4 regions of the Paenibacillus sp. FSL F4-0097 genome follow, and region 3 is predicted to be linked to each of the others. Evidence: predicted binding sites of a transcription regulator. Region 3 holds the regulator's gene; each other region holds the start of a gene.
The links. Region 3 encodes Rex, which represses fermentation and respiration genes when NADH is low (regulators of the CRP and FNR family bind a similar motif). Its sites were predicted from a motif close to TTGTGAAATATTTCACAA; they were not measured.
Positions count from the first base shown of each region.

Region 1: a site for Rex is predicted at 3,064-3,081, ahead of adhE (bifunctional acetaldehyde-CoA/alcohol dehydrogenase). Genes of this name have one in related genera too.
Region 2: a site for Rex is predicted at 3,115-3,132, ahead of MHH86_RS30940 (cytochrome ubiquinol oxidase subunit I). Genes of this name have one in related genera too.
Region 4: a site for Rex is predicted at 1,655-1,672, ahead of scfA (six-cysteine ranthipeptide SCIFF). Genes of this name have one in related genera too.

Region 1 is NZ_CP151965.1:4,878,430-4,884,261, forward strand. It holds gene pflB (formate C-acetyltransferase) at 1-112, opposite strand, end outside; gene adhE (bifunctional acetaldehyde-CoA/alcohol dehydrogenase) at 367-2,988, opposite strand; gene MHH86_RS21985 (extracellular solute-binding protein) at 3,394-4,860, opposite strand; gene MHH86_RS21990 (carbohydrate ABC transporter permease) at 4,993-5,832, opposite strand, start outside.
Region 2 is NZ_CP151965.1:6,903,511-6,909,342, reverse strand. It holds gene MHH86_RS30965 (MBL fold metallo-hydrolase) at 1-220, shown strand, start outside; gene MHH86_RS30960 (hypothetical protein) at 189-395, opposite strand; gene MHH86_RS30955 (trypsin-like peptidase domain-containing protein) at 784-2,031, shown strand; gene MHH86_RS30950 (cold-shock protein) at 2,451-2,651, shown strand; gene MHH86_RS30945 (cold-shock protein) at 2,744-2,971, shown strand; gene MHH86_RS30940 (cytochrome ubiquinol oxidase subunit I) at 3,194-4,597, shown strand; gene cydB (cytochrome d ubiquinol oxidase subunit II) at 4,584-5,600, shown strand; gene cydD (thiol reductant ABC exporter subunit CydD) at 5,600-5,832, shown strand, end outside.
Region 3 is NZ_CP151965.1:4,595,373-4,601,204, forward strand. It holds gene MHH86_RS20605 (AAA family ATPase) at 1-994, opposite strand, end outside; gene MHH86_RS20610 (hypothetical protein) at 987-1,529, opposite strand; gene MHH86_RS20615 (DUF5590 domain-containing protein) at 1,940-2,458, opposite strand; gene MHH86_RS20620 (amidohydrolase) at 2,630-3,931, opposite strand; gene MHH86_RS20625 (redox-sensing transcriptional repressor Rex) at 3,918-4,571, opposite strand; gene dinG (ATP-dependent DNA helicase DinG) at 4,702-5,832, opposite strand, start outside.
Region 4 is NZ_CP151965.1:792,440-798,271, forward strand. It holds gene MHH86_RS03475 (sensor histidine kinase) at 1-328, shown strand, start outside; gene MHH86_RS03480 (response regulator) at 303-1,085, shown strand; gene scfA (six-cysteine ranthipeptide SCIFF) at 1,698-1,847, shown strand; gene scfB (thioether cross-link-forming SCIFF peptide maturase) at 1,970-3,364, shown strand; gene MHH86_RS03495 (helix-turn-helix transcriptional regulator) at 3,815-4,060, opposite strand; gene MHH86_RS03500 (hypothetical protein) at 4,212-4,709, shown strand; gene MHH86_RS03505 (nuclease-related domain-containing protein) at 4,958-5,647, shown strand; gene MHH86_RS03510 (restriction endonuclease) at 5,644-5,832, shown strand, end outside.

The DNA.
Region 1 (5,832 bases), 280 kb from region 3:
TAATGTTGCTTGCGATAAAGTTGTTAACGTCAACTTTTCTGGACCATTTACCTTTTGTAAAACTTCTCCAACCGGATTTCACTTCTTGTACATCTTTTTCAATCACCGACATGCTAAATCCCTCCATCTATATTTATATTATATTTGTAGAGATCGCGGGCTTGAAGGTTGATCCCGTGTCTCGTGATCCCAAGAAAAATATGGTTGTTCGAAAATTCACAATCATTGTTCCATATATGGGACCGTTGTTTATATAAACATTTTAGTTTATTTTCTATAAATAGACTGTGACAAATATCACCTTTCCGGTGATATTTGTCACTTATATCTAATCCACAACCATCCTATTATCTACTTAACCAAATATTAATTATCAAATCTTCCGTAGAAAGCGTTACGATATACATCTGCAAGTTCAGATACCAGTGGCAGCTTAGGATTGGCAGTTGTACATTGATCTTCAAATGCACGGTCAGCCAAGTAATCTACATGGGATTCAAAATCCTTAGGATCAAAGCCCAATTGTTGGAAGGATTCTTCGATACCCAGTTTTTTGTTCATGTCGCGAATAGCATTGATCAGGCTAGTTACACCTTCTTCAGTTGTGCGAGCTGGCAATCCCAGAATACGGGCGATTTCTGCATAACGCTCGTCAGCTACGAAGTGTGAATATTTAGGGAACGAAGCGAACTTCGTAGGTTTCTTAGCATTGTAACGAATAACGTGTGGCATAAGGATCGCATTAGTTCGACCGTGAGCAGTGTGATATTGACCGCCCCATTTATGCGCCAAGCTGTGGTTAATACCCAGGAAAGCATTAGCAAAGGCCATACCAGCAAGTGTTGATGCGTTATGCATTTTTTCACGGGCAACTCTGTCGCCTTCAAGAGCCGATTTTTCAAGGTATTGGAATACCAATTGGATTGCTTTAATTGCCAGACCATCCGTGTAGTCACTCGCCATAACAGATACATAAGCTTCGATGGCATGTGTCAATACGTCCATACCTGTATCAGCTACAGCAGTTTTTGGCAAGCTATATACGAACTCTGGATCAATGATAGCTACGTCTGGAGTTAGCTCGTAGTCAGCCAAAGGATATTTAGTGTGTTGTTCAGTTGTTTTATCGGTAATAACTGCGAAAGATGTTACTTCCGAACCTGTACCCGAAGTAGTTGGAATCGCTACAAACTTAGCTTTGTTTCCAAGTTTAGGGAATTTGTAAACCCGTTTACGGATATCCATGAATTTTTGTTTCAGACCATTAAAGTCTGCGTCTGGATGTTCATAGAATAACCACATTCCTTTTGCAGCATCCATTGGGGAACCACCGCCAAGTGCGATGATGCAGTCCGGTTGGAATCTGTTCATCATTGCAGTACCTTTTTCAACTGTAGTTGTTGATGGATCTGGTTCAACTTCCGAGAACACTTCGATTGCTACAGGAGTTTGGCGTTGACGCAGGTAATGTTCAACTCTCTCAACATATCCAAGCTTAACCATCATTGGGTCAGTGATAATTGCGACACGTGTGATATCAGGCATTTTGGTCAGGTACTGAGTAGCGCCTTTTTCGAAATAGATCTTGTCAGGTACTTTAAACCATTGCATATTCACGGTACGACGATTCACCCTTTTCACGTTGATCAAATTGATTGCTGTAACGTTTTGCGACACGGAGTTACGACCATAAGATCCGCAGCCCAGCGTCAACGAAGGGATGTTAGTGTTATAGATATCGCCGATCGCACCATGAGTGGAAGGCGAGTTAACGAGAATACGTCCTGTTTGCAGACGGTTGGAGAACTTCATGATTACTTCTTCGTTGTTGGAGTGGATAGCCGAACTATGGCCCATACCACCAAATTCAACAACTTGTGCTGCGCGTTCGATACCTTGATCTGCGTTTTTAACTTTGTAGCAAGCAAGCACAGGACTCAATTTTTCAGCGGACAATGGATATTTAGTGCCTACACCTTCAAGTTCTGCTACCAGAATCTTAGTGCCGGCAGGAACTTGAATGCCGCACATTTCAGCAATTTTCACTGCGGATTGTCCAACGATTGCTGGGTTAACCGCACATTTATCAACGTTCATAGCGCCGCTAGTAAGTTTGGCAGCTTCTTCTTTGTTAACAAAGTAGCAGCCATTAGCGATCATTTTCTTTTTCACTTGATCAAAGATTGGTTCTTCGATAATAACAGCTTGCTCGGAAGCACAGATCATACCATTATCAAATGTTTTGGAAAGAATGATGTCCGTTACGGCTTGATCGATATCCGCGCTCTTTTCGATGAATGCAGGTACGTTACCAGGACCTACGCCAAGAGCTGGTTTACCACAGCTATAAGCTGCTTTTACCATTGCAGAACCGCCTGTTGCGAGAATAAGTGCAACGTCAGGGTTGTTCATCAAAGCGTTTGTTTTGTCCATCGTTGGCATTTCAATCCATTGGATACAATTCTCAGGTGCGCCAGCTTTTACAGCCGCATCATGAAGAATTCTAGCAGCTGCTGCACTACACTCTTGCGCAGATGGGTGGAAACCGAATATAATAGGGTTCCGTGTCTTAATCGAAATCAACGCTTTAAACATCGTGGTGGATGTAGGGTTGGTTACCGGTGTGATACCCATTACAATTCCGACGGGCTCAGCAATTTTTTGGAAGCTTTCATAAGCATTGTCTTCAATAACGCCTACTGTTTTATCGTATTTAATTCCGTGCCAGATATATTCTGTCGAGAAGATGTTTTTAGTAATTTTGTCTTCGTAAACCCCGCGGCCAGTTTCTTCTACAGCCAATTTAGCGAGGTACATATGTTTGTCGAGTCCAGCCAACGCCATTGCATGAACGATTGTGTCAACTTGCTCTTGATCCAGCGCCATGAATGCCTCATGTGCTTTTTTCGCTTTATCCACTAAAGTCTGAATATACTCTTCAGCGGTAGTTTGTTTAACTTGGGCGGCGACTTCGTTCTTAACTGCCATCTCCCTCGTCCTCCTGTCAATTTTTAGGTTGTTTTTCTCTACACATTTATCTTATCACATCATTTCCACCTTGTATAGTGAAATCTTTCACAAAGTATAAAGTTTTTTTGATTTGTTTTCAAAGCGCTTTCATTCAATCATATTATAGCTTTTTTACCATTATTTATGCTTTATTATTCCTTAAATTTAAAGTTTATGTTTAAAAAGACAAGAACTGATACCCATTTTCTACCTTTCCGCTCGCAAAAATATTTTAAAAAAGCAAATCTAATTTTGTTGACACTCTATTTTTCCATTGGCCTCTAAAAAATAGTCGGATGCCCCCCGTCGTGTTGATTTATAAAAATATCAATAATATAAACATAAAAAAACCGACTCCTATGGAGCCGGTTCTGTTCTTCCTAGCTATTCTACTTTAATTGTGTCGAAGAATTTCTCTTGCACTGTTTTGGCAGCAGCTTCAAGCTGTGTCTTGGAATCTGTTCCTTTTTTGGAGAACAGCTCTTGAATTACATTGGACATGGTTGCGTAGTAGTCCTGTGTATTGTATTGCGCTTCCGGTTTACCGTCCAGCAAACCTAAAATATCAGGGCTGTATTGATATACATTTGTATATTTATCATACACAGCTTTCGTTTTCTTGCCGAAGTCAGAATCTGCAGAATAGTAATCTAAGAGCGGCGGAATAAAGTATTTACCATCCGTTGTACGTTGTTGCAGAACCGCATCCAGTGCTTCTAGACCTTTATCGGAGAAGTAATCAAATGTAATATAACGGAATGCCATTTCTTGCTCGTCTGGTGTTGCATTTGGATTGATTACAAGGTAGTCACCACCAAGTACCCCGGTGTGTTTTCCGCCTTTTTCCATTGCAGGCATTGGATACGTAAGTACATCTTCTGGTTTCAGACCGCCTTGATTCAACGCTTGCTCAATAACACCGTCAGATCCAGCCATTACCATTGCTGTACGACTTTGTTGGAATGCGCCTACAGCATCACCCCAGCCCAGTGCCCAGTCCTGAGGAATCGCGTTTGCTTCCCATCTAAGTTTCTTGTAGAAATCCAGCGCTTTAATCCCAGCCTCAGAATTAAAAGTAGCTACAACCTTACCGCCTTCTATCTTCTGAATTTCACCGCCAGCTTCGAACAGGAAGTTGGTCCAGTTCCAACCTGCTTCATTCCCTTTACCCATTGGAGCAATACCGGAAATACCTTTTTTGGTATCAGCTACGCCTTTGGCGGTATTCAGCATATCATCCCAAGTCCAATCCATAGGTGGAACAGCAACGCCTTTTTCGTCCAGCATTTTTTTGTTGATCATTGTGGTTGTTACATAACCCTTTTGAGTTACGCCGAAGACTTTACCGTCAATGATAAATTGATTTTGGAGAACCGGGTTAATTTGATCCTTAAATTCGTATTTATTCCACAGATCCGTAATGTCAGCTACCCAGCCTTTTTCAACTAGGAATTTTGCTTCTGTAGCGTAGGTGTTAAAGAAGGTTGGAGCTTCATTCGCTGCCATTTTGATGCCGATTTCACTTACATTGTACTGCCAATCGTCTTTGACGATTTCAACATTCGGATATTCCTCTTGGAAACGTTTGATCTTGTCATCTTCCTGTGCTCTAACTTCGGTTAGGTCAGGGGTTGGATAGTGAATTTTGATGGTCACTTTTCTTTGTGTGATATCATCAGTTGGCGCTGCTGTAGCACTGCCAGCATTATCTGTTGCAGCATTCGTTGGCGCAGTAGTCGCTTCCCCTTCCTTGTTTCCTGTCGTGTTTCCGTTATTGTTATTACCGCCGCAAGCGGTTAACAACGATCCGGCCACAAGGAGGCTTAGTAGCACGCTAGAGTACTTACGCATTGAAACTCCCCTTTTCAATTCATAGTTATCTTACATATCGATCATAAAAGAGAAATCGTTTACAAACGAGGTGCATTTATATTCCTTTCATGTGCATGTTTACGATCCGTGACTAAATCCGTCGATCCGCGCTTATCCCTTAACTGCTGATAATGCGACGCCACGCATAATGAACTTTTGGAAGATCAGGAAGACAAGGATCGGCGGCAACGATACGATAAATAGGATGGCGAATTTAATATTCGTATTAAGTGCCTTTACATTAATAACGTATTTATAGATTGCTGTCGCGAGCGTATATTTCTCTTCACTGTGCATAACCAGAGATGGCCAGAACCAGTCATTCCATGCTGTAGAAAAGATAAAGATCGCCAGCGTAGCAAAAATCGGAACCGACAATGGCACTGCAATGGAGAAAAAGCTTCTCGGCTCAGAGGAACCGTCAATCCGCGCTGCTTCAAAAATTTCAGGATGTATCCCATCAAAAAAGTTCTTTAAGAGTAGAAAATAGAATGTATTCGCACCAGCAGGCAGCCAAAAAGCAGCGTACTGATTCAGTAATCCAAGCTCTTTTAGATTGACAAAGTTGGGAATCATATAGCTGGTCGCCGGAATAAACAATGTCATCAGGAAAAAGAAATAAATTGCCTTTCTGTAAGGGACATTCATACGAGAAATGCTGAAAGCAGACATTCCCAATACTACTAGTGTCACGACCATATTCCCCACAAAAATATAAATGGTGTTTTTAAGGAACATCAGCAGATCAATGTAATTCATCGCTTCCTTAAGGTTGCTGAAGTGCCATTCCTGCGGGAAAAAATGCGGTGGGAATGAGTTCACCTCTTGATTCGATTTCAGTCCGTTAAATAACGTCATACAGATCGGATACAGCATGCTGAACACCATAATCAAAATAACCACGCACATCAAGCCATAAACGATCTTATTGCTTGTTTTTTTCAAATCATG
Region 2 (5,832 bases), 2.3 Mb from region 3:
TGAGGCAGCTGGAGCTGCGCTTAGTGAAATTCTTACAGGGCGGACCAAACGGACCTATTTGGCGCATTTAAGCCGGGATCACAATATGATGGATTTGGCAAAAATGTCGGTACGCGGCGCAATGGAGGATCGGGGCTGTTTTTTCAAAGATAGTGAGTTCAGACTGTGTGATACGTATTATGATCAACCTACGCCATGGGATAAGCTGAGCCAGTCATAAGCTGATCAAGTTCAGCGGTCTTGCGATCTAATTCTTGGCGGGAGATCAGGCCTTTTTCAATCATCAATTCGATCATTGCGCTAAAGGCAAGGGTCATGTGGTAGTGTTCATCCTTTAAGTCACCAAGCTTACCGATAAACTCGACTAAATCCATACTTGTTGAAAAAGAACTCATAATTAATCCTCCTTTAATAGTGTGAATTTATAGTGTAATTAGAACTGAAAACTGTAAAAAATTCGCAGGTGTTTTAGCTGAGGAAAATCCCGAATTGCAGGTTGCCTGTGATACAATTAAAAGCGTGATGAGCAAAGCTAAAATTTTAGGGACACTTCTATTTTATTGTAGTCTTTTAAGTTGCAAAATATTCCTAATAGAGAAGATATATTAAAAGATTATCATAATCTAACGATTGATCGAAACTCTTGTGGGGTTAATGGATAAAGTGAAACTTTTTAGTGATATTTGGAGTCTAATGGTTACAGAGGTTTGGTTCGGACGTGGTTGCTATAGGTTCAGGTCTTAACAACAGTGAACGCTTGGCAATAGAAGGGGGAGATTTTCGGTGGGATTGTTTGATGATGATTTCTATTCAACTAAAGTTTCGCGGTCCAGAGGGGATGAAGCATCAAAGGGATCGTTTGCTAACCGTAGACATTCTGTACGCAGATCGCGTAAAGGGCTATCTACCTGGCAAATATCCGCCGTTTGCTCCTTAGTCAGCGCTGTGGTGGCAGTTCTGTTATTCAGTATGTTTACAGGCCAGATGAGTCATGAGACTGCTCAAAAGCCGGTTGTAACAACTGGAAATGTTGCCCCAAGCAGTAGTGATCCATTTGACCGGATTATTCAAGCTGCTGCCACGGTTCGCCCTGCAGTAGTAAGTATTATCAATCATAAAGAAGATAATGAAGAATTAAACATTCTGGATGAGTCCGCACTAGGCTCAGGAGTGATCTATAAAAAGACAGGAAATAAAGCATTTATCATTACCAATAATCATGTCATCGAAGACTCCGGTAATCTCGAGGTAGTTACAGTGAACGGAGAGACCCGTAAGGCAACACTCGTTGGAACGGATAAAGTAAGCGACATTGCGGTACTCTCTATTGATGCCAAAGGAATCGATACCATCGCGCAGCTCGGTGATTCCTCTAAGCTTCGTCTAGGTGAAACGGTCATTGCTATCGGTAATCCGCTAGGACTTGGTGATACATTGACCTCGGGGATTGTTAGCTATACTGAACGGATGGTTCCCGTATCCCTTAATCAGGATGGAGTATATGACTGGGAACAAGAAGTGATACAGACTGATGCGGCGATTAATGAAGGAAATAGTGGCGGCGCGTTAGTGGATCTCGATGGCAAGGTCATTGGAATTAACACGATGAAGATTTCAGATACGGGTGTAGAGGGTCTGGGTTTTGCAATTCCTGCGAATCATGTGATAGATATCGCTAATGAGCTGGCTGAAAAAGGGCATATTGCCCGTTCGTACTTGGGTGTATATTCAGTTGATTTGAACAATCCGTACGTTCCACTAGCAGAAGATCAACGCAATGAATTGAACCTGCCGAACAGTGTTAAGGATGGAGTAGTTGTTCTAGAAGCCGTTGGCCCTGCGAAGGAAGCTGGACTGCAATTCAATGATGTCATTACCAAATTTAATGATCAATCCATCATATCTACCCTTTCTCTTCGCAAGTACTTATATAATCATACGAAGATCGGTGATGATCTGAAAATTACTTACTATCGAAACGGCGAGGCCAAACAGGCAACAGTTAAACTTCTTGAAAAACCACAGGAATAATATGCTGGAAGTCGGTATATAATGATATAGCAGTTACGACAAGTAGAGCGGACTACCCCTTCGATTCCGAGGGGGTACCTTCTTGAAAAAGCGGATAAAAGTAACGTTTTTGGGAAAGCTATTTTTCTAAAACCATGATAATTATGCCAGAAAAAGGATCTATTTAGGGAATAAACACTAAGTGGCAGCCCTTACATTGGAAGGTAATACTTATTAGGGCAAAACCGGATATATTCGGATGCTTGCTTGCCTTTGCTAATCAGGTGTGGTAATATGATATCAATCATACATTTAGTCCCTAATTCTCGCATTGAAAAGGGCTGTCATATTTGGTAATACAACCTTTTTCAATGTGTGAATTTTTTCTTTGTTTGAAGATAAAAAGAACATATTAATTTAAATTTGTGGAGGTAACACACATGCAAACAGGTACAGTTAAATGGTTCAACGCAGAAAAAGGATTCGGATTTATCGAAGTTGAAGGCGGAAGCGACGTATTCGTTCACTTCAGCGCAATCACTGGCGACGGCTTCAAAACTTTGGACGAAGGCCAACGCGTTGAATTCAACGTTGTTCAAGGCAACCGTGGACCACAAGCCGAAAACGTTGTAAAACTGTAATAATAGAAGAAACCGTCCCAGCTTGTGAAAGTTGGGACGGTCTTTTTATATCTAGTTACTCACTATTGACTTACAGGATGGGAGGAACGGCAATGAACTACCGGAAGAAACCTTTGGAAGAAATACCGGAAGAAAATACCGCAATTTGGGCATGTACCAATGAGGGATGCAACGGATGGATGAGGGATAATTTCGCATTTGAACATGCGCCTTCTTGCCGTCTATGTGACTCTCCAATGGTTCGCAGCACGAAGATGCTACCCCAATTGCTTAATTCGAATGGCGATCTCAAATCGCTGAAGAAGGGTATTTCCATCTAACCAATACCTAAATGAGTCAAGCATTTAATAGAACGACGAACCACTCAAGACGGGTAAACCGTCTTATTTTTTTTGCTTTCTTTATGCTAAATTGTGATCTTTGTCACAAATCATTTGAATTTCACCGTTAAATGACTATCTTTATGTGACATTTATCACAAAAAGAAGCTTAAATTTTTGACAGAATATAATTAACGAAAAGGGGAGAAGGAAGGGACAAATATGGATACAGTAATGCTGTCGCGTATACAATTTGCGTCGACGACAATATTCCACTATTTCTTTGTACCGGTATCAATCGGACTAGCGCTCTTGATTGCAATCATGGAGACAATGTACGTTAGAAAAGGTAATGAAGAGTACAAAAAAATGGCGCAGTTCTGGGGAAAGCTATTCCTCATCAATTTTGCAGTAGGGGTAGTTACAGGGATATTGCAGGAATTTCAGTTCGGGATGAACTGGTCCGATTATTCACGTTTTGTGGGTGATGTATTCGGGGCTCCACTTGCAGTTGAGGCATTGGCAGCCTTTTTCCTGGAGTCTACTTTTATTGGGATATGGATATTCGGCTGGGATAAGGTATCCAAGCGAGTACATTTACTGTCCATCTGGCTGGTAGCATTCGGTACGATGTTATCTGCATTCTGGATTCTAGCGGCTAACTCTTTTATGCAGCATCCTGTGGGTTTTGAGATAAATAATGGACGTGCAGAAATGAATGATTTCTTCGCGCTTATTACGAACGGACAATTGCTGGTTGAATTCCCACATACAGTACTGGCTGCTTATGCAACAGGTGCTTTTCTTGTAACAGGTATTAGTGCTTATAAAATATTGAAGAAACAAGAGGTTTCTTTCTTTAAGAAGTCTTTTCAGATTGCAGCTATCGTAGGGATTATTTCTTCTATTGGTGTAGCTGTTGCTGGTCACGCCCAAGCGCAATATTTGGTTGAAACTCAACCAATGAAAATGGCAGCTTCCGAAGGACTGTGGGGTAAGAGTGGTGACCCGGCACCTTGGACCGTATGGGCAAACATTGATCCAGAGAATCAAATCAGTACTGGAGAATTTCAAATTCCTTATATGCTGAGTTTCCTTTCATACAGTAAATTTTCCGGTGAAGTTAAAGGTATGCTTGAGCTGCAAGCGGAGTATGAGCAAACCTATGGCCCCGGTGACTATATTCCACCTGTACGTACGACATTCTGGAGTTTCCGGATCATGGTTCTAGCAGGAACGTTAATGATTGTATTGGGAATGTACGCTATGTACTTAATGTGGCGCAAAAAAATGGACCGTCCGAACACTTGGTTTATGCGGTTCATGTTATGGGGCTTGCTGCTTCCTCCGATTGCGAATACAGCCGGTTGGGTCATGACCGAATTCGGGCGTCAGCCATGGACGGTATTCGGACTGATGACAACGGAAGACAGTGTGTCGCCTAATATTACAAGTGGTCAAGTTCTGTTCTCCGTGATTTCTTTTACAACGATTTATTTAATTCTAGGATTAGTGTTGGTCGGATTGTTTATTAAAGTGATTAAAAAAGGTCCTTATGCGATGGATAACGATCACGGCGATTCGAATGATCCATATAACGAGGAGGGTTCCCATGATATCTCTTAATGAATTGTGGTTTGTGCTGATTGCAGTTCTGTTTATAGGGTTCTTCTTCCTGGAGGGTTTCGATTTCGGCGTAGGGATGGAAACACAAATTCTCGCTAAAAATGATACAGAGCGCCGTGTTCTGATTAACTCGATCGGACCTTTCTGGGATGGGAATGAGGTATGGCTTATCACAGCTGCGGGTGCAATGTTTGCGGCTTTCCCGGAGTGGTATGCAACGCTGTTTAGTGGATTCTATATTCCTTTTGTATTTGCCTTATTAGCTCTGATAGCGCGTGGTGTCGCTTTTGAATTCAGAGGTAAACGTGATTCATTAGCTTGGAAAAGAACTTGGGATGCCTGTATCTTTATCGGCAGCTTCCTTCCACCATTCCTCTTGGCTGTAGTGTTTGCAAGCTTTATCAAAGGGTTGCCTATTGATGGGGATATGCAAATGTATGCAGGGTTCACAGATATCGTGAATGTGTACACTGTAGTAGCAGGGCTTACTGTTGTCCTTCTGTGCCTGGTGCATGGTCTCATGTTCACAACGCTGCGTACAGTGGGTGATCTACAGGCTCGCGCTCGCAAGTTGGCACAAAAATTGCTGATACCACTCGCAGCTTTATTTACTGCTTTTGTGATTATGACTTATAATATGACGGATATTTTCGAGCAACGTGGAACGGTTCTTATGATTATTGTAGCCCTGGGAGTTATCGCCTTTGTACTGTCCGGTTACTTCATGACGAAGAAGAAGGACGGCTACGCTTTTGGAATGACAGGAGCGGTAATGGCGCTTTCGGTAACTTCTATCTTTGTAGGATTGTTCCCGCGTGTTATGATTAGTTCAATTGATCAAGCTTTTAATTTGACGATCACTAATGCGGCTTCGGGCCATTACTCTTTGAAGGTAATGACGATTGTGGCACTGACCATCCTTCCGTTCGTATTGGGATATCAAATTTGGAGTTACTTTGTCTTTCATAAACGGGTTCACGAGAAGGAGCATCTTGAATACTAATGGATAAAAACTTGCTTGGGTATAAAGGAGTTAAGCCAGTCTTTCTGATTGTAGGCTTCCTTACCCTGGTGCAAAGCTTGTCCATACTTCTGCTGGCTAAATCGCTGGCAGAAGTCATCTCTGCGCTATTTGCGGGAGAACCTCTGAAGGAACAATGGGGCACTGCGCTATTGTTCCTTCTTGCATTTCTTGTGCGCCATGCTTGTGCTATGCTGATGAGCCGTGTCTCTTA
Region 3 (5,832 bases):
TTTTCTCTTCGTGGTTAGTTTCTCTGTCCGTTTTTTCCCCCATCATAACCTTGTCAATCGCCATCGACAGATGCCGCTGCTCAACCTCTGTCAATTCCTCACGCATCATATAAATTGCTGCCTCATTCATAACACTTTCGAGCTGAGCACCGGAAAAACCATAGGCTTCTTCGGAAATTTTGTCGAGGTTCACATTTACATGAAGCGGCTTATTTTTGGCATGCAATTCGAGAATCGATTTACGGCCTTTTTTATCAGGCATGTCGACTTGAATATGACGGTCAAACCGTCCAGGACGCAGCAATGCTGAATCAAGCATTTCTTTACGGTTAGTGGCTGCTACCAGCAGAATGCGCGGCGTTTCGTTGTTATAGATCCCGTCCATCTCGGTCAACAGCTGATTCAAGGTCTGATCATATTCTCGCTGCTGTCCGCCTTCACGCTTACCGCCAATTACGTCAATTTCATCTATGAAAATAATAGCGCTTTGCTTGTTTTCCTTAAGGGCGCGGGTACGGGCATCCTTAAACAAATCGCGGATACGGCCGGCACCGACACCTACGTACATTTCTACAAACTCACTGCCTGATGCTGCCACAAATACAGAGTTCGTATAATGTGCTGCTGCTCTAGCCATAAGGGTCTTACCTGTTCCTGGAGGGCCTGTAAGCAGAATCCCTTTCAAAGGCCGAATCCCGAATTTGCTGATTTCCTCATGCCGGATCAGAAAATCCAACGCTTCACGAAGCTCCTGCTTTGCATTGTCTTGCCCGCCAATTTCTTCAAAAGTAAGCTTTGAAGGTCCATCCTTCTTGCGTTTCTTCCCGGCACCTGCATTCACCGCAAGTCCGCCTCTTAAATGAGCAATGATAAGTAAAGCCGTGAGCATCCCAGCAGCAATAACGATCGGGAATATATTAATGCCTAGAAAAGCCATAAAAATAAACAAGACAGGAACAAATCCGATTAGAATTTCTTTAAGGTATTTAGGCATTATTCCATACCCCCAATGTCGCAGGTTTGCGCGGCAAAATAATAAATTTGCTTTCTTTTCCATTACTTAAGCTTACATAGACATTATTGTCGTCAATTTCTGTTGAGGCTATCACATTTTTATATTGCGGATATTGCGCTTTGAGTCCATCAAGTTCTGTGGGTATAAGTGTATATTTACGGCTCTCCATGGCTTCAGCTACAGAGAACATCGCTTTATCCCAGTATTCATCCAGCAGTTCACTGGAGTTCTGTTCTACATCAAGTTTCAGTGTACGTCCATCAATCATCGATTTTCCTTCTTTAGAGACGTACTGAACCAGTTCACGTAATTTCGTGCCTGGCTGGAGATCAAGTTTCAAAGTGACCTCATTGCGGTTAATACTGATATGAGAATCATTGACGCCCTCATATTGAGATACAATCTTCTGAAGTGGTTCCTGCATTGCAAACTGACGATACAAAAAGAAGCCACCAAACAATAGAGTAGCCGACAGTAGAGACGTTATCAGCACAGGTACAAGACGTAATTTCAAGAAACGTCCTCCTCTCAAAGATGACAAAATATAAAGCTCAGTATAATAATTTATAGCTACTTGAGAGCTCATCAGAGAGACTGAAGTCTCTTATTGCTGTTCTAATTACAAGTAGTAGTATATCACAGGTGTATATACTAATTTCAAAATAAATGTGAATATATTTAAAATTTAATTTTTTAAATATTTCCATCAATACCAAATATATTCCTCGTTTTCGACAAAATCGGCCTTGATTTTTAATCAATCGGCCTATTTTTGTATGTGAATTTAAGAGAATATTCGGTGATAACCACCCATTCAGTATATCACTTAGTATATCACTTTTGTACATCAAATAAATGTAAACAAGCGAACTTATAATAAGTTCGCTTGTTTACATTGCCACCCTTAATTTCCTTATGTTCGGCTTAACTTTTAGGTAAACTGTAACCTTCACCCATTCGGGACCCATCCGAAAACCGATAAAATTGATAATAATACCGACCGCTCTGTTTATAAAAAAGCTGCCAAGCATACTCTCCGTTATATACTCCCGGCAGCAAGCGTTCAATCGTTATGTCCGGAAGATCAGCTTTGATAATGCCGCGTATTTGGGCTTCTGAGGTTCCTTTACTTAGTTCCTCAGCAAACACTGCGTCGTCGCCTTCAGCAAATTTTCCATCTACCGTAAAGCGGACCCAGACCATAAGAGCAGTCCCGGCTTCATTTTTTCCTGTTAAAACCCAGTACACTGCATTTTCATCCCAAACCGATTTTTGTGCTTTGGTTACCTCTGTTAGACCCGCTCTGGTTTTGGCAACATCCTTGGCGATATCCCGCTCGTTCCATTGATCTTTCATAATATAGGCATAGAACTGGATAAGTCCAAACCCCAGGAGCAGAATCAGAACTGACCCCAGGAGGATCCATTTTTTCCTTTTCTTCAAGGTACAGCTCCCTTTCTAGTAATATATCTTTTTTGATTATATAACACACCCGCGTGTTTATCCAAAATTTCATAATTTTCTAGCTTTCCCAGCCTTAAAATGTACAAAAGGCCGCAACTTTTGCTAAAAGCAAAAAGTCGCAGCCTATTATTTATTCGTTATTCTCCAGACTTAACGCTTCAATAAACCTTCGAAGGCTTCTTGCGCTTTACGCCGGATAGCTTCCTCATCCAGGGTTAAGCATTGTCCATGCTTGATGACCTGTTTACCATTCACCCACACATGCTCAACATCCTTAGCGCTAGCAGAGTAAACTGCATGAGACAACAGATCTGTGTGTGGCAGCAAATGCGGCTGATCTATATCAATTGCAATGAAATCAGCTTTCATCCCAACAGCAAGTCTACCTACATTATTTAAAAAGATGGACTGGGCGCCATATTCTGTAGCCATACGTAGAGCTTCTGGAGCTGGAACAGCCGTTGGATCACCGCTGACACCCTTATGAATGAGAGCTGCAAGCCGCATCTCTTCAAACATATCCAAGTTATTGTTGCTTGCCGCGCCATCCGTGCCAAGAGACACCTTCACACCAGCTTTTAGAAGATCAGTAACCCGAGCCACTCCGCTAGCCAGCTTCAAATTACTGCCCGGATTATGAGAGACACCCACATTATGGCGAGCCAAGATCTCAATCTCTTCATCATTTAAATGAACACCATGTGCAACTATCGAGGGACGTGTGAACATTCCAAGCTTCTCTAAGTGAGCTACAGGACGCAACCCGTAATCCGCCACATTTTGTTCCACTTCACGTTTCGTTTCGGACATATGCGTATGCATCGGTAAATCCAGATCATGCGCTGCCTGCACGAACTTAACCAGGAAGTCCGGAGGGCAAGTATAAGGGGCGTGCGGCGAGATCATAGTAGTAATTCTACCGTCAGCCTTTCCATGCCAGTTACGGGCAAAAGAAATCGCTTCCGCAAGCTTGTGATTCTGTACATCCTCTGGACATAACCCAATCACACCACGCATCAATACGGAACGGATACCTGATAACTCAGCTACCTCAGCTACTCGGTCCATATGATCATACATATCGAGGAAGGTCGTAGTTCCACCCTTCAGCATTTCCAATACAGATAAGGAGGTTCCCCAGTATACATCATCACCGGTGAACTTTTCCTCCATCGGCCACATCTTCTCCTGAAGCCACACTTGTAGCGCTAAATCATCTCCATATCCACGCAGCAAAGACATCGCCGCATGACCATGTGTGTTTACAAGTCCAGGCATGAACAGCAGACGGCTGCCATCAACCACTTGCACTCCAGCTTCCATCTGAGGCTCTTCTTTTCCTATGTAAGTGATTAAATCATCTTCAATAGTCATATATCCACTCAGAACCGGCTCATCCGTTCCCGGAGTCAGAAAATACCCGCCCTTAATTATCGTTTTATTGTTGTTCATGTTCGCTTTCTTCCTTTCCATCCCGCAAGTAATACGCAAGACTTTGCAGATCAGTTGTAAAATCAGCTGCATGCACCCGGATATTCGGTGGTGTCTTCAGAATCACAGGGGCAAAGTTCAAAATTGCTTCAATCCCAGAAGAAATGAGAATATCTGCTACATTTTGAGCTTCTGAATCAGGTACGGTAATAATGGCAATGCGAATACCTTGCTCACGAATCGTGCTGCCTAGTTCATCCATTGGTTGCACAGTAAGGGAGTTGATCTTACGTCCAACCTTAGGAGCGTACGAATCAAATATAGCGGTGATTTTCATAGTATCTTTGAGATATGCATTGTAATTAGACAAGGCATGTCCGAGATTACCTGCTCCAACTAAAGCTACATTAAGCTGTTGATCCAGCTTCAGGATATGACGGATTTTCTCAATAAGATACGTTACATCATAGCCGATACCTTTTCTGCCGAAGTCACCAAAATACGCTAAATCCTTACGAATCTGTGCGGGATTAAGATCAAGCTTTTGTCCAAGTTCCTGAGAGGAAACTGTTAATATTTCGCGATTCTGGAGATCATTCAAAAAACGCAAATACACAGGTAGTCTGCGAACAACGGCTTCTGATATTTTATCCGATTTCATATTTTTCCTCCTAAAAATAGTAATGTTCTTGTGAAAATCCATATTCAAACGTATACCTCTCCTTATTAAGGGCGGTACTGTAACTTACCGCCCTTAAGGATAAGGAGGAGCTAAACTGAAGACGAGCATTTTAAGAAGCGCCGCCATCCTCTAGCCATTCCGCTATGCGGGGGACCATTTGATCAGTCAGCATATGCTCCATTTTGGGACCAGGCAATGAATAAAGGAAATACTTCCCGTAATGAGATTCAATAACCCTTGTATCATAAACAATAACTATTCCGCGATCCTGCGCCGTGCGAACCAGTCTTCCGAATCCCTGCTTAAAGCGAATAACCGCTTGAGGAACAGACAATTTCATGAACGGATTCTTCTTCTGAGCCTGCAATAACTCCGACTTCGCTTCCGCCAACGGGTGATTCGGCGGTTGAAACGGAAGTCTCACGATGGCCAGGCAAGTCAGTGCTTCACCTGGAATATCTACACCTTCCCAGAAGCTGCTCGTCCCCAGCAGAACGGATGCTGCACTGTCCTGAAAGCGGCGGATCAGCTTGCTCCGGCTGCCACCTTCCACGCCTTGACCAAGCACCGTAATCTCTTGTGAGGCCAAAGCCTCTTTAAGCGGATCATATACCTGACGCAGCATTTTATAAGAAGTAAACAGAACCAGCATCCGCCCACGTGTTGTTTTGGCAGCTTCTGCTAACGACTGTACGAGTGTATCGACAAATCGAGCATCGCCCACACTGCCCTTCACACTAGGAAAATCACGCGGTATAACTAGAAGCGCCTGCTCGCGATACTTAAAGGGAGAAGGAAGGAGTGAGGTCATTAGACGTCCCTCTTCCGCAGCTTCGTTAAGTCCGAGATTATCAATCATAAACTGAAAAGATTTATCTACAGACAGCGTCGCCGAGGTAAGCACGATGCTTTTTTTCTTATCGAAGAACAACTCTTTAAGCTGGCTGCTAACATCCACAGGGACGGCATACATCTGCAGTGATTTGCTGCGGTAATTTCCATTTGCCTCCAGCCAATATACTACATTATCGTCATTCAGCCCCATAAAGAATCTTACTTGCTCACGTATGGAAGCCAAATCCTTAAATAAACCGCTAATATCAGTAACAAGACTGTCTGCTGAGGATTGGCTTTCCTGGTCACGCATCTCATTAAGCATTTTATCACCCTTACGGATGATGTCGCTTAACGTCAGATTCATAGTGTTCTCAAGCGCAACTAATTCATCCCAATCCTTCGA
Region 4 (5,832 bases), 3.1 Mb from region 3:
CGGGATTAAGCCACTTGGGGATCAAAAGTGCAAAATTTCGATTACAGCATATAAACAGGCCGATTATTTGGTCATTAAGGTTGAAAATAATGGGGTTATGATTCCCGAAGAGAAGCTTGAACAGATGAATCAAGCCCTTCTTGATGATACATATGATCGTTCTGCCACAGGCTTTGGGCTATACAGTGTAAACCATCGCATTCGACTAGCTTACGGAGTGCCATATGGCCTTGCAGTGAAGAGCGAAGATGGCATTACCGTTATGGTCATTCGAATACCTTTGGACGGGGAGTGGAATGAAGATGTGGAAGATTGTCATCGTCGATGATGAAACGATCATTCGCAAAGGCTTGCGACAATACATTGAGGAGAGTCCGTATCTTTTTGAGGTTGCAGGAGAAGCGAAAAGTGCAAACGAAGCATTGAATATGGTGGAGGAAGCCCCACCACATGTATGTCTTGTGGACATCAACATGCCGAATATGAATGGGCTCGATCTGATGAATATATTGCGCGAACGCTGCCCGTCGGTTCTGGTTGTCATCATCAGCGGGTACGATAACTTTGAATATGCGCGTCAAGCCGTGCAACTGCAAGCATTCGATTATGTATTGAAACCTGTGCCGAAGAGTGATCTGAACAAGCTGCTTCATCGGATCGATGAGCATCTTCAGGCAAAATATCCTTTGCATTCACATGAAGGCAGGGTGGATAAAGAGCAGGAGCTTCCCGGGTATACAGGGGATGGAACAGTGCTTATCCAAAAAGTGACCGAGTATATTGACAGTCATTATCAGGATCCGGAGCTGTCTATTACTCGAGTAGCAGCGCTATTTCATATCAACCAAACCTATCTTAGCAAGCGAATGAAGCAAGAAATCGGTGCTTCATTCCTTGACTATGTCACCGAGCTTCGGATATCGAAGGCGAAGGAGATTCTGGATGACGTAATGCCGAATATCAAAATCGGGGATCTGGCCGTGAAGGTAGGGTATAAGAGCCAGTACTATTTTAGTCGTGTGTTTAAAAATAGAGTCGGCTCAAGCCCCTTAGAGTACAAAAAGCATCCGTTCGGTTATGGGTAGGAGGGCTATTCTCGTCCCTCTGCAGCATGCCATAGATGCTATGCTCGGAGTCGCCTTCTATCAAAACGGTTGGATTTTAAACATGAGCGAGAAGATGAAGTTAAAGCATCCGATTGTGCAATATTTTTATGAACTAAGGCGTAGTACATTATAAAAATAAATAAATTCATTGAATATTCAAGAGCAGATAAAATGTCCGGAAGTGTCTTAGGGCTCCTCATATAAGTTTGTTCACACTGTCTACCCACGCATGTGGAGAGTGTCGCTCTACTGGTAAGGAAGGATACAGTGCTATGAGATCCTTATATTTATTGGACTTTACGGACAACTATGAGAAAAAATGTTGTTAAAGGAGATGGCATCATTGCCGTCTCTTTTTTGTTTCACTTTTTTAGTATTGCTCTGACTCTGGTTCCCGCTACGGCATCCTACGATCACAAGCATGAAAGACTGAACGGGAATTAGCATTGATGCTACTTTGTTTATATGTTTAATGCCTCTCTACTCTGTTAGGTGACGGGCATCATAGACGTACTTACGTGAGGTTGCTACGATGTTCCATGGAAATTAAGTGAAAGTGATCACAAGAAATTAAAGAAGGAGTTATTTATCGTGAAAAGAATCGTAACACTAAGCACCCGCAAACTGATGGATACCGCAAAACACGGCGGATGCGGCGCATGCCAGACCTCTTGCCAGTCCGCTTGCAAAACTTCCTGCGGCGTTGCAAACCAGAAGTGTGAAAATGCAATGAACAGATAGGATTCGGAATTTTACCGCCCATTGCTCTGCTGATGGGCGGCTATTTTTAAGAAATGGATACTATCCCTAAAGGATGGCAAGGCCGTTTCTACTTGTGTGCAAAAGGAGCTTGATTAGTAAGTATGATTCATCAATATAAACTAAACGGATACAATATCGTGCTCGATACCTACAGTGGCTCGGTGCATGTTGTTGATGACCTAGCATATGAAATTATAGCGGATTATGAGAAAACCTCTGCCGAAAAAATCGTGACAACGCTGTTGGAGAAATATAAAGATGATTCAAGCATTTCCGAGAGCGACATTCGAGAAACCATCGCGGATATCGAGGCGCTTAAAAATGATGGTCAGCTTTTTACAAAAGATGAGTATGAGAACCTCTCGCTTGATTTAAAAAAACGAAAAACTTATGTTAAGGCACTCTGCCTCAATGTTGCGCATACCTGTAATTTGTCATGCGACTATTGCTTCGCTAGCCAAGGGAAATACAACGGAGATAGGGCAATCATGAGCTATGAGGTTGGACAAAAAGCTATCGATTACCTGCTTGAAAATTCGGGTCATCATCGAAACCTGGACATCGACTTTTTCGGCGGGGAACCGCTCTTGGCCTGGAAAGTGGTTAAACAGATCGTAGCTTATGCAAGAAGCAAAGAACAAGAATACAAAAAGAAGTTCCGCTTCACCTTCACGACGAACGGGATGCTGCTGAACGATGAGGTCACCGAGTTTTTAAATCAGGAAATGTACAATGTCGTATTAAGCCTGGATGGAAGAAAAGAGGTTCATGACCGGCTTCGCCAAACGGTTAACGGAAAAGGCAGCTACGATCATATTCTTCCGAAGTTCAAGGAATTCGTTCGTAAGCGCGGGGACCAAGAGTACTATGTACGAGGAACCTATACCCGTAACAATGTTGATTTCACCAATGATATATTTCATATCGCAGACCTTGGTTTTGACAAAATCTCGATGGAACCGGTCATCTGTGATCCAAGGGAACCCTATGCACTTACCGAGGAGGACCTCCCGGAGATATATAACCAGTACGAAATTCTCGCGAAGGAAATGATCGGGCGTGGTGAGCAAGGCAAGGGATTTACCTTTTATCATTACATGCTTGACCTCTCGGAAGGACCTTGCATCCAGAAAAGAATCACGGGCTGTGGTTCAGGAACCGAATATCTTGCTGTCACCCCTTGGGGAGAGCTTTTTCCTTGCCACCAGTTCGTAGGGGATGAAGAGTACAGCATGGGAAACCTCTGGGATGGCATCACAAAGCCAGAGCTGCAATGTCAATTCCAAGAGAGCAACTGCTACTCGAAGCCGGAATGCAAGGACTGCTGGGCTAAACTCTACTGCAGCGGCGGTTGTCCTGCCAATGCGCTGCACGCGACAGGTTCCCTGGTCGGAACCTATGACTTCAGCTGTGACGTCTTCCGCAAAAGAGTCGAATGTTCCATGATGGTGAAGGTTGATGAATCTATTAGAGCGATGGAAGGGCAATCTAGCTAGTTAACGTAACGGACGAATAAACTATAACCGAGAAATAGACACTTCAAAATAAGGTGTTATTTCTCGGTTTTTTTGTACGGAGAAGAAGGACTGTAAGACAAGAGAGACTATCAGTTTCTGCAAAGGGCAGATCACTGATTGTCTTTTAATTTGAATCTATAGAATGAATTCCACGCGATAGGTTGGTATATCGTTGTTCTAGCTATGTATTATTTGATGTCTACATAGCACGATGAATGACACCTGAAAGCGGACCGAAGGATAAAATCTGGGGGTCAGATATTGCCTCAGGCCTCCATTTTATTGGACGTCGTAGGTACGTGTCTATATCTGAATAATAAATCCCTTCAGGGATTTTGCATAAAAAATTTGCAGATCTATGTAGTATCTATTTAAATGAAAATAACGATCTATTCCAAAAACAGAGAGTTATCTCCCACTATCACTTCACTAACCTTCCCCCAACAACTCTCCAACAGAAACCTCCAATGCTTTCGCAATGGCAACCACCTCATAATCCTGCACAAGTCTATATTGACCTTCCAATCGCGATAAACTGGTTGGACTGATGTCTAAACCGAAGGTTTGCAACCTGGCAAGGAAATCCTTTTGCTTCATTCGCTTAGCTTTTCGAATAGCTACAACTCGGGTTCCAATGATATTTTTGTCACCCGGGGGCTCTTTGCGATGCCTCATTTTGGTGTCACCTCACAATTTAACTAAATTGTATGCGAGGTAAGTATTGTTTTAATGCGGATATCGAATTAAAATAAGATAAACCGATAAACGCATTAAAATTTCCATACATCGTCTACAGATATAGCTTTTCCCGGAAGGTGGGGGTGCAATGCAACATCTGATGTGCAAATATGAGGAGGAAAAGCGCAAGCTGAATGAACTCGGACAGCAATCACTGGAGCAGGGAATTCCGTTAAGCAGCAATGAAGCGGTTCAGGCCCAGAGTCGTAAGGTTGACGAACTGATTAATCGGATGTACCAAGAAAAAAACGGACATGCAGCGTCATTTCGTTTGAGTTTCTATCTTGGAGGGGATATGTTGAGCTTTCCTGCATGGTTTTTACAGACGATTCAAGGTCGAGTGGATGAGGTGACCGCACTGATTGAACATCAATCCGAGCCTAGGCATGTTTTTGAAGAAGAGCGCAAAGCTTTTCAAACGTTGTTTGACTCCATGGACATTGCACGTATGCCAGAGTTTGAGCATTGGGAGGATAAGCTTCAATCGAAGCAAGCTGTTCTTTATGAACGTCTATATCTTCAAGGACTAAAGGATGGCATGCAGCTTGCAAATGCCTTTACTGCCCCTTCAGTTCTCTCGGACTAAGACATGTCCTGCGGGTAGCGGAGAAGCACATAGGTATCGGAACCAAAGGGGATATATGCATATCTTATCTTCGGACTGTCAATGCGACAGTCTTTTTTTCTATATATATATTTGGAATTTTTGTTTTTTTAGATGCTGTTCATCTAAAAAGAGGGCAGACCTTCATTCATGATTTGAATAAAGGGATATCTTCCCATATTGTCGAATAACCATACATATTGTAAATCTATATCAGACGAGGTTTTGCTATGTTTAAAGCGCTATTGTCTCTCTTTAAAAAATCCGACACTAAGCCACCACAGGCAGTGCGTAAGGCACAAACTCCCAAGTCGAAACCGAAGGTTGCTTCCACACGAATTGGAGAGTTAGGTGAGCATAAAATCAATATTCAACTCGACCAGTTACCTAAGGAGTGTAAATCGTTAAGCGATCTAATGCTCCCTAATCCCAAGTCTCGAACAGGTTACACCCAGATTGATCATATCGTTATTTCCCCGTATTGCTTATTTGTCATTGAGACGAAAAACTACAATGGGAAAATTAAAGGTGGGCGAACGGATCAACAATGGTCAGTGAGCAACCGTTACAAGATGTATAATCCGCTGAAGCAAAACTATGGACATATCAAGGCCATCGAGAGCCTGATACAAGGTATAGCTGCAGTGAAATTTATCTCTATGATTTCATTCACTATGAGATGTCGATTCAGTATTGATCCGGATCTTCGGAAAATCCACTCGGACGAACTGGTTGTCTATGATGTGGAACTAAGTGAGTTTATCTCTAGGAAGTTGATTAGTTTAAAAACGGGAACCCCTGAACCTCCTATTTCTGCGGCGCAGGTCCAAACTATATATGATCGTTTGGCTCAGGCTAATGTTACCGATTCCGAGATTCGCAAACTTCATGTACAGAGAATAAAGGGAGGTCCACTATGAAAAGTATGTGGCTTGTTCGAGCAGGAGAAAGGGCATATCTTATTAATGAATTTAAAGATAAGCAAGCTGTAGCGATTGGTTGGGCTCCATTGGGAGATATCGGTGGGGTAAATACACTGCAAGAGATGAAGAGGCTTTTGAAGGTACGGTATCCTGGATATAAAGAGGGTAAGATCAATATTACT